DNA from 2 places in the Sporosarcina sp. FSL K6-3508 genome. Region 2 is predicted to be linked to the other one. Evidence: riboswitches for the same ligand, from Rfam matches in the RefSeq annotation. Region 2 holds a riboswitch; the other holds the start of a gene.
The links. Region 2 has a riboswitch for lysine ahead of dapA (4-hydroxy-tetrahydrodipicolinate synthase). Riboswitches for the same ligand answer to the same signal wherever they lie in the genome.
Positions count from the first base shown of each region.

Region 1: another riboswitch for lysine. It lies ahead of MKX97_RS12580 (Na+/H+ antiporter NhaC family protein); the one in region 2 lies ahead of dapA (4-hydroxy-tetrahydrodipicolinate synthase).

Region 1 covers NZ_CP152016.1:2,521,590-2,527,171, forward strand. Annotated here, with positions in the region: gene MKX97_RS12575 (sodium-dependent transporter) at 1-1,015, opposite strand, end outside; gene MKX97_RS12580 (Na+/H+ antiporter NhaC family protein) at 1,179-2,747, opposite strand; lysine riboswitch at 2,928-3,102, opposite strand; gene yunB (sporulation protein YunB) at 3,158-3,925, opposite strand; gene MKX97_RS12590 (bifunctional UDP-sugar hydrolase/5'-nucleotidase) at 3,972-5,360, opposite strand; gene MKX97_RS12595 (sulfite exporter TauE/SafE family protein) at 5,357-5,582, opposite strand, start outside.
Region 2 covers NZ_CP152016.1:3,066,215-3,071,796, forward strand. Annotated here, with positions in the region: gene MKX97_RS15250 (TRAP transporter large permease) at 1-737, opposite strand, end outside; gene MKX97_RS15255 (TRAP transporter small permease) at 734-1,240, opposite strand; gene MKX97_RS15260 (TRAP transporter substrate-binding protein) at 1,435-2,451, opposite strand; lysine riboswitch at 2,962-3,140, shown strand; gene dapA (4-hydroxy-tetrahydrodipicolinate synthase) at 3,261-4,145, shown strand; gene MKX97_RS15270 (biotin transporter BioY) at 4,238-4,789, opposite strand; gene MKX97_RS15275 (catalase) at 5,027-5,582, opposite strand, start outside.

The sequences.
Region 1 (5,582 bases), 540 kb from region 2:
ATATCGAAATGAGAGAGGTCAGACCGGCGAGCACAAGTGACAGGAAGAAGAATGCACCGAATATCCCGTTCATTCCTGGCATTTGATTGATGATTTCCGGGAACACGACGAAGGCGAGACCTACTCCAGCCGAAGCAACGTCTCCCACATCCACACCCTGTGAAGTCGCCATGAATCCCAGCACTGCGAAGACCCCGATTCCTGCAAGCAATTCAACTGAAGAGTTTGCAAACCCCGTGATGAATGCGTTATTTGTAATATCCGATTTCTTCGGCAAATAACTGGAGTACGTTATCATGATGGCGAACGCAATCGATAAACTAAAGAAAATATGTCCATATGCCGCGACCCACACACGCGGACTTAATAACTTATCAATATCCGGTTTGAAGAAAGCATCCAAACCTACCATCGCTCCGTCAAGAGTAATCGCACGAATGACGACGAATAAAAAGAGTATAAATAGGACAGGAATAAATATCCGATTCGCCAACTCGATCCCTTTCTTGACTCCGCCCAGCAAGATGATAAAACAAATCGCCCAGACGAGCAACAGCGGCAATGCTACTCCTCCAACCAAACCTCCAACTTCTCCCGGGTTATCCGCTATTTTTAAGACGTCCCCAAAGAAGAAAGCCTCAGGGTCTTTTCCCCAAGATAAACTAAACGAATAAATCGTATACTTCATGGCCCATGCAATAATCACGGCGTAATAAGTGGATATGACAAAGGATACAAATATCCCCCACCAACCTAGAAATTCTGTCTTTTTTCCATTCAAACGGAAAAAAGATAATGGTGCCGATCCACGATATTTATGACCGATCGTGAATTCCAAGATTAAAATCGGAATACCGGCGGTCAATAGCGCGAACAAATAGGGGATAAAAAATGCCCCGCCGCCATTTTCATATGCGACATAAGGAAAGCGCCAAATATTACCAAGCCCGACTGCCGAACCCACTGCCGCTAATATAAAACCAGCTCTCGTTCCCCACTGCGAACGATTTTCCATACTACTTCCTCCTTTTAGTGTATTGTTGTTCAAAACTTACCACCATTCACTATTTTCCGATAATTTAAGTTTTGTATATTTAGTATAAACAGGACAGTAAAAGATGTCAAAACAATTTTAGACTAAGAGTGTGAATCTTGCTGACACTCTTAGTCTAAAGTTTTTAAGCCACTTGCGCTTGACGCTTTTTACCTCTAGCCGTCCAGTACGTGAATAATACTATCAATGCTATAATAACAACTACTAAACCAATCCAAACGGAACCAGTCATGCCTAGAACAAAATAACCAAGTGCTGACACGCCAGCAGCCACCAATGCGTACGGTAATTGTGTTGCTACGTGATCCATATGATTACAGCCTGCACCCGTTGAAGAAAGGATTGTCGTATCGGAAATCGGCGAACAGTGATCTCCGAAAACCGCCCCAGCAAGAACTGCAGATAACGCTGGCAATAATAATTCGGGTTCTGCGTTGACCATAATTGTGCCGGCGATCGGCAATAGAATTCCAAACGATCCCCATGAAGTTCCCGTTGAAAATGCCATCAGTCCCGCCAGAATGAATATCAATACCGGCAAGAAAGCTACTGGAATATTCAATTGATCTACCATTGTTGACAGGAAAAGACCTGTATCAAGTGTAGCAATTAACTCAGTTAAGCCCCAAGCGAAAATCAAAATCAGAATCGCTGGCATCATCGCTTTCAAACCGCTGATGAATGCACGGCCCATCCAAGAAACACTTGCTGTTTTATTCACTTTCATTTGCAGAACATATAAGAACATAGCCAACAGTGTAGCTGTAACGCCACCAACTACTAATGATTTCGGCACATCTGTATTTTCGAATATAGCCCAAATATCGAAGACACCCGCTTCTTGATAGCCAGTATAGACCATCATTCCAAGCGTCACGACAATTAACGTCACGATAGGTGCAACCAGATCGCGAACTTTCCCATAAGAGTGTTCAGGAAACTCTTCTTTCAGCTCACCTGGTATCTCTTTTTCCGGATCATACAGCAAACCTTCATTTACTGCCCGATCTTCATGTTTCTTCATTTCAAAGAAATCATTATTCGTCCAAGCGAAGAAAAAGACCATGGACAATGTGGCGATTACATAGAAATTCATCGGCGCCATCAGAATAAAGGCAGTTAACGGCGAATAGCTAACAGCGGCTGTCGTCCCAAGTATAAGAGCAAGCTGCCCGATCAAGAATGCCCCCCAACTTGAAATTGGAGATACTACGCAAATCGGTGCAGACGTAGAATCAATGAAATAAGCTAGTTTTGCACGAGATATTTTATGCTGATCCGTAATCGGTCTTGCAATTTGTCCAACCGCTAAAGAGTTAAAGTAGTCATCTACAAAAATTGCGATTCCCAAAATCATCGTCAACAGTTTCGCTCCACGCTGCGTACGAATTCGTGTGACCGCCCATCTCGCAAAGGCCGCACTGCCGCCGGACAGGCTGACAAATGCCGTAATGACACCAAGCAATAATAAAAACAACATAATAAATATATTATACGTATTCAATCCGTCATCCCAAAATGAAATCGTCATAGCTGTCCAAACATTTTTCAATGTTTCCATTGGGGAAAATTCCGCGATGAGTAAAGCGGCTGTGACAATCCCAGCTCCTAACGATAGTAATACTCTCCTCGTCACCAATACCATCACGATAGCGATAACAGGAGGCAAAATGGATACCCATGTTCCAATCATATTAATTCCTCCTCTTTCTAGTCGGTAGATTGTATCGAAAAGTAGATGGTCAGTCGAAGAAGGGAAAGCCTATTACAGAGAAAAAGCCGACTCCAACATGTTACAAACGTGTAGGAGTCGGCTTAACAGTTCATCTGCGAATCAATCATCATGTACAAGATAAATGGATACGGATCATCCGGCTGTTGTAGCGCTCCATACATTACCGCTGTATGACAAGATCATTCCTCTTCGAAATGACCCCAACCTGAGAAGTTGACCCTTCTCAAACTTCGGCATTGTCTCCTTTCAATTGCGGTCATCGACGTCACTCTCTCGCAAAATACTTATAAACAATGCAACCTCTACGTAAGTCTCGATATTCTTCTTTTAACAGTGTAGCAATAATCGACATTGTTCACAATAGCCTTTTATTCCGGTTCTTGCAACGGAACCTCTATTTGTGCCGGCGTCTGCTCTCCTTTCGAATAAATTTGCGGAACTTTTCCTCTGATCAAGCCCATCGCGACAGGCATTCTCTGCGTTACTACGCTCTTACTCGTTGCAAGCGGAACGATAATCTGAACATTCACGTTCACCAGCAAGGTCACTTCTACATAGGCATTATTTATCCCGAATTCCTGTATATCCGTTTCCACATCGGTGTGGACGTTTCCCATGACATGAAAACGGATCGGAATTTTCGGACCCAAGTTGCCGAGCAACGGAATATTGGTCGCTTGCCCGAGCGGGACAAAGAAAACGACGCCTTGCTCTTTCGCCATCATTTCAGGATTATACTCCAAATCACCTAACGGCGGCAGCATGTCTAGATCGCCACCTTCTGCACGTTCGAGGTGATCTTCAACCAATTGATGAACTTCCGCCATAACCTGACTGATGATTTCCGTATTAAATTTCGTCGTGACGGTATCTCGTGTCTCATCCGGCACATTTTCAATTATTTCATTGATATCATACACGCTCGTAGATCGTGCATTGATCGCTTGGCTGATTACATGGCTGGCTATTTTCTGCGTTTGTTTTTCAGCATATTGCGTATAGATTGGGGTCAGCTGTTTATTGACTGAGTAAAAAAATAAGGCGACTGCTATGAAAATCGTCGGAATGATCAACCTCAGCCAATTTCTCGCATAACTTCTTTTTCTCGGTCTTTTTTGATTCGTATAAAACCGCAAAACGACGCCTCCTGCTTCACATTATGCGAATCAGGAGGCGGACATACTAGCTCTCATTAAAATATTTTTTTCCATACCAGCCTAGGACATCGCGAATCATCTCAGGCATGATATATTCTTTAGGAACATCCTTTAATAGAGGAAAGAAAAATCCGAATGTAAACATATCCAATGTAGCGAGCCTATACGTTTCGCCAGGCTCCACTGCCCGGTTGCCTGCAAATAATTGTCCGTCCTGATTGCGGAATAATCTTTCATGAACCATGCTTCCCATGAATGTTCCCCGGAATCCCAAACCTTTGATTTCCAATTCCGTCCACTTCGGATCAAGTGATTGTTCATAAACCTGAAGTAATTCCGAACCGTCCAAGTGTACGATGCAAGGATTGATCGGATGCGGCAACAACGAATGTAAATCACCTCTTGTCACCCAACCCTCGTCTAGACTTCCAAGGAAAATCCCGGCGTTAAAAAGTGCACATTCCGCATGCGTATAAGCTAAAAGCGCACGTCCGAAAAAGGATGAAAGCGGGCTTTCTGCTGTCAGCTTCTGAGCCAGCGGGGAAGGGTTATAGAAGACAGGCACTTGCAAAGCTTCCTCTCCTTCAGAAAGATAGGCATTCACCTGTTCAACATCTTCTGCTGTTTGCTCCATCGTATTGGTAGGAAACACACCGGCCTCCATATGGACAACCTGATTCGTCATGCGATCGATCTCGACTTGGATATGGCCGATGTAATGACCAAACTTCTCTGCCGCACCAAGCAATGTATCCTCAATCCATTCTCCGTCCTTCAATAAATGGTGGGTATGTCCTCCTAAAATAATATCTAATGCCGGATATTCCGCAGCCAGAAGGCGATCTTCATTGATGCCTAAATGTGATAAGCAAACCACGAGATCTGCTTGTTGTCGAATACGAACTAACTGTTCCCGGATTTCTTTACGCGGCTCTGTCACTTTCCAGCCAAGCTGTCGATAAAAAGCATAGTACGGTGCAGTGGCTCCGATCACTCCAACCCTCACGCCATCTGTCGTTTCAAATATTTCAGAAGACTTTGCCCAAACTGGCTGCTCTCCATTTAGCTCTTTCAAATTACAGATCAATACATCAAACAGAGCATCTTCATATAACGTTTCAAGCGTCTGTTTAGACATGGTGATCCCTTCATTATTGCCGATTGTCACGGCATCATATCCTACTTCATTCAATAACTTCACGTTGCCCTTGCCGTCCGTTCCTTCTGTAAAAGGATGGGATCGGTCAACATGATCACCAATATCAAAAATGAAACAAGCCTCGCCTGCCTCTTCCGCCTGCTCTTTACGTTGCTTCAGAAAACGTCTGATCTGCGGCCAATTTTCGAAATGGCTATGTATGTCGTTGGTATGATAAATGTGAATCGTAGCTACCGTTTCTTTCATATAGGTCATCCCCAAATCCCCTCATAGATTGAATGCAATCCAAAGACGAGTAAAATGATACGTATGACTAAAACCAATGTATCTGATTTCATTTTGCCATTTAAATAAGCGCCTAGCATTCCACCGAGATATGCTCCCGGGACAACTGGTATGGTGTAAAGCCACGGCACATTTCCAAGTGAAATATGCGAAATCGAATTGACGACTGCCGACAAGAACACCATCAGCATC
Region 2 (5,582 bases):
CAAGCGACAGCCGCTGATTCAGTTGGAGAGAAAAAGCCACTATAAATTCCTCCAAGAATAATTACTGGAATCAACAGAGCCCATTTCGCATAGTTAATCGCTTTTAGAACTTCCATGAAAGTAGGGAACTTACCCTCTGTTGGAAAATTTCTTTTCTTAGCAGTCCGATATGAAACGAACATTAAAGCGAGCCCAACCAAGATTCCAGGAATAATCCCTGCTAAAAATAGGCCTCCAATGGATACTCCACCTACGATTCCAAACATAATGAACGGAATGCTCGGCGGTAAAATAACTCCGATGGAACCAGCAGTAGCTGTTACTGCTGCAGCAAACGGTTTGTCGTATCCTTTTTTATCCATAGAAGGGATCATAAATGAACCGATTGCCGCTACTGTAGCAGGTCCAGATCCTGAGATAGCGGCAAAGAACATACTTGCAAGGACGGTACCGATAGCTAATCCACCAGTTAAGTAGCCTACCAAAACATCCGCCAAGCGCAGTAAACGCTTTGAGACGCCGCCTTGACTCATTAGAACTCCCGCTAAAATGAATAATGGAATCGCCAGTAAAGAAAATGAATCGAGAGAAGTAAATGCTTGTTGCACGATGGAACCTAATGGTAGATCAGTAGCAACTATCATAGTAAATAAAGCGGATGCACCAAGAGATATAGCGATGGGGACGCCAATTAACATGAGAACAAAAAAACTGATAAATAAAACCGCTATCGTCATTGTTCTACCCCCTCTATATCTTCTTCCAATAAATCGCCTTTTATAATGTTTCTAAATTGCTGGATTAATCGAAGAACCATTAAAAATGCACCAAGAGGGATCACCGTGTATGGTATCGCCATAAGAATCCCCATAGAAGGCGCTTTTTGACCTGTTTCTACCAGCTGTAAAATAAACTGTGTTCCTTTAAAGGTGATGAATACCATGAACGAGAAAAATAAAAATGTAGCCAAAAGATCTAATAGTTTTTTCCATTTCTCGTTAAGTAAATCTCTAAAAACAGTTACTCGGATATGGCCGCCTGTTTTGATGGCTAAACTTGCACCAATCCAAACTTGGGCAACGTGGATATACCTTGCAAACTCTTCACCCCAAATCAGACCACTTCCTAGGAAATAACGGAATAGAGCCTGACTAAAAATCATAAGTAAAATAGCAACCATTGTAAGTATTAAAAATATCTCTTCGAATTTCTTTATGAAATGTAGAAATTTCTTCACCATTTACCCTCTCCACTCATTCGATATATAGCATGACTTTCTTGCTCTTAGATGCATTTATATAGAGTGTTTACTACTATACGCTTGACGCATTATTGCGTTCTTACTATTACGACAGCCGAAATGTTTTAGTTTAAAATTTCTCCCGATTATCGATATAGAATTGACAATCGGGATGAATTTGCATAATTAATATATTAGTTTCTTACTAATTCCATGATGTCGTGGCCAAGTTCCTTTTCATACTTGTCATAAACAGGCTTTAACTTTTCGATAATCGCCTTTTTTGTCTCATCAGGTAAAACATTTACTTTAAGCTCTTTTTCTAAAAGTTCCATTGCTTTTTCATCATACTCTACGGATACTTCTCTCTCATGCTTTGTAAATGCATCTCCTGCTTCATCAACAACAGACTGAAGATCTTCAGGCAATGAATCGTAAAAAGCTTTATTCATAACAAGTGATTCCGCTGTAAATGAATGATTCATCACTGTCATATATTCCTGAACTTCATAAATTTTCGAACTATCGATCAATTGGGCCGTCGTTTGCATGCCGTCAAAAATATTTTGCTGGAGTGCAGAATATAATTCACCGAATGCATACGGTTGTGGATTAGCTCCCAACTCTTTCAAGCTATCCAAGTGAATGTTATTTTCCATCGTACGAAGTTTCATTCCTTTAAAATCTTCAATCTTCTCAATAGGTTTTATGTTGTTAGTCATCTGAGTCATACCTGCACTGCCCCAACCTATACCTTTCAGCTGATTCTCCTCCAACTTTTCTTTTAGGAGATCGCCTAACTCACCATCCAATTTGCTATTCGCATCTTCTACATCATCGAATACGAATAAGAAATCAAGAGCCATAAATTCTTTTACGAAGTTTGTAAGAGGTGCAGTGGCTGGACTCGCTGCTTGAATATTACCAGCCTGCACAGCTTCGATGGCTTCTCTTTCAGATGCGTAAAGCTCTCCGTTAGAAAACACTTCAACTTGCAATCTTCCGTCAGATTTTTCTTCTGCTACTTTTTTAAACTCCATCAGCCCTTTATGAAGTGCAGAATCTTCTTCAACTGAGTTAGAAATAGTCATCTTGTACTTTTTATCTGAGGATCCATTTTCAGCACCCTCGGCTGTGTCGCCAGAATCTCCGCAACCAGCAATAATAAGAGCGAATGCCATTATTGCAAACATCAAGATTTTCTTCATCATGTAATTACCCCCTAATAGTTTTTAAAACTACTAAACTTTTAAAAAAATAAAACGAAAAATTAATACGAGATGTCGATTCAGACAATTTAACCGCTTACATTTTCGGCCTCAAGATAATGAAGTTCAACCTTAGTCCCTTAACCCCCTATTTATTTTTATACACTAAAAAACTTTTATTACCACATCATCATCTTATTGTAAGTATATTTTAATAGTCTAAACATTACAAATAACTTTTGTATATAAGGTTATAGCATTTAACTATGCGTTATCTAACTTTTTAGATTATATATAGGAAAGCTATACCATCACTACCAACTTAAGCATCGTTGATTTTTGATAAAAAGTTATTCACGAAAATAAATCTTTAGCATTTATAAAGACAAAAAAGAACATCAAAAATCTCTATAAGATTCAGCATTTATAGTTTCAATAAGTTTAAGTTGCAATTGCATTAGATAACAGGTAGAGTGGTAGTAATTAAACATTCACTTATTTCGAAACCTTCGAAGTAAGGATAGAGGCGCAAAAACCATCAGTACACAATTCGAGGATGATGAGATCCTATGAAGATTGTGGAAAGGGGAATTTGCCGAAGCGGAAGGGATTCTCATTGTCTCGAAGCTGGTTCTGGGCTGAACAAGTGCAGAATTGTCATATAGGCGACTATATGGAGGGCTATCTTGCAAAGAAATAATTCATTATTTCAAAGCAGTAACGAGCCCCTCGTTGCTGCTTTTTGCGTTCAATGACTTACCCGCCCTCCACCCTCTATGTTTTTTAATAAAAAGATAGGATGTGGAGAAAAGATGAATTTTGGACAAATTGTAACTGCTATGGTAACTCCGTTTGATGGACGAGGAGAAATTGACTTTGCCGCTACCAAAAACTTGATCAATCATTTACTTGCCAATGGATCGGATGGTCTGGTCGTTTCAGGTACAACGGGAGAATCGCCTACGTTGACGAACGAAGAAAAAGTGGAGCTATTCAAGTTCACCGTGGAAGTGACCGGTGGAAGAGCACCAGTCATTGCTGGAACAGGTACAAACAACACGAGAGAATCAATTGAACTGACAAGACAAGCGGAGGACGCCGGAGTCGATGCGATCATGCTCGTTGCGCCTTATTACAATAAGCCTTGTCAAGAAGGCATGTATCAGCACTTCAAGACAATTGCAGAAGCTACTTCACTGCCAGTTATGCTGTACAATATTCCTGGACGCAGTGCTGTCAACATGAGTGCAGAGACGATCATCAGACTAGCCGAAATTCCGAACATCGTTGCTGTCAAAGAAGCGAGCGGAAATTTAGATACGATGGCTGAGATCATTGACCATACGCCTAAGGACTTCTCCTTATATAGCGGTGATGATGGACTAACACTTCCCGTACTAGCAATCGGCGGAACAGGAGTCGTTTCCGTGTCTGCACACGTGATCGGCAATGAAATGCAAACGATGATCAACCATTTCAAAAATGGCAACGTCCAGGAAGCAGCCAACGAACACCGCTGTCTTCTGCCAATCATGAAAGAACTCTTTGCCGCACCGAACCCATCATCTGTTAAAGCGGCATTAAACTTAAAAGGGGTACCTGTCGGGGGCGTACGTTTGCCTATACTCCCTTTACCTGACTCACAGCTAAAATCTTTAAAGCAAGTTTTAGCTATCCATGAGGAAATAACTTTCTAAAAGTAAATTCTGCAATTATGCTGAAACCCAATAAAAGGTACCAAGTTCGCAATGTATCCAGATCCTTCTGCGAACTTGGTACCTTATTCACTTTAAGCAAGCAATAACCGATTAGCCATTAATCGACCACGTATCAATATCCCTGCCCATGCAGCAAGAAACGCTTTGATGAACCCGCCAATTAAGAACGGTACAAATCCTGCCATAAATGCAGCAGTCCAAGAAAGTTCAGCTATAAATTTCAGCCAAACTGTTCCGAAGAACAACGTGATGAACATTCCAATAACATTTGCAATCATGGCCTGTCCAAAAGAAAAACTAGTGCGTTCCATATAATACCCCATAATGAATGTAGCCGGAATAAAGCCAACGAGGAATCCACCTGTCGGACCAAAAACGACACCTAATCCTGCAGACATCCCTGAAAACACAGGAATTCCTACCGCACCCATCGCTAAATAAACAAGCACTGAAATAGTTCCATAACGAGAACCTAAAATCGTTGCAGCCAAACCAATTGCCAATGTTTGCCCGGTAATCGGAACCAACGGCAGCGGAATGGTCAGCTGTGCCATTACCCCAATAATTGCCGCAAATAATGCAGTGACAATCATCATTTGAAGTTTAGATCTTGAATCTGTCATTCCCAGTATCCCCCTACTTTAGTCAACTAATAAAACCACTCGGTTGACAATTATTTTATATTACATAAATTTGTATGTCAATTGTTTTTCATTAATAAAATACCGGTTGTAAGGCTATTCTTTTTTGTTTTAAGATTTGCGGCAATGCCTACAAACATTGACATTTGAATTTTCCTGAATTTAAAAAACCCTTATCTCTCAGGGGAAGAGAGATAAGGGCGATACTGGTTTGGCAGCTTAATAAGGGTCTGCCTCATGTCCTTTTTCTACTGCGTCTTCAACAGCCTCTTTTGCTTCAGGCGTGCCTTGTCCAAATTTCGACTGTCCGGATTCACGTCCTGGAATGGTTTGCTCTGCCAACATTTCCTTCAGTTCCTTCATTTTCTGGTCAATGCCTTCTTTTACAAGACGGCCATAGTTCTCGTCTGCCTTCGTAAAATGCTCCACCATTGCGTCTTGAATGCTTGGATCACAAACAGCGAGTGCGTCCGATAGGTTTTTAATTAATTCTTCTCGTTCCCACTCTTCAAAGCTACGAAACGTTTCGCCTGCCTGGCCATAATTATTCGGACGGTCAATCGGTGCGCTCATTGCAGCTGCGTTATATGTTGGTCGATGCGGAGGTCGTTCTGCACCATTTTCCTTAAATCCGCCAAGCATAGATGGTTCGTAATTGATATGTGGATTTTCACCTGATTCACGCGGGTCGCGGTGATCCATTTGACCGCGTTGCTGATTAGTTCGGACTGCTGTTTTAGGCGCGTTCACAGGTAGCTGCAAGTAATTGGTTCCT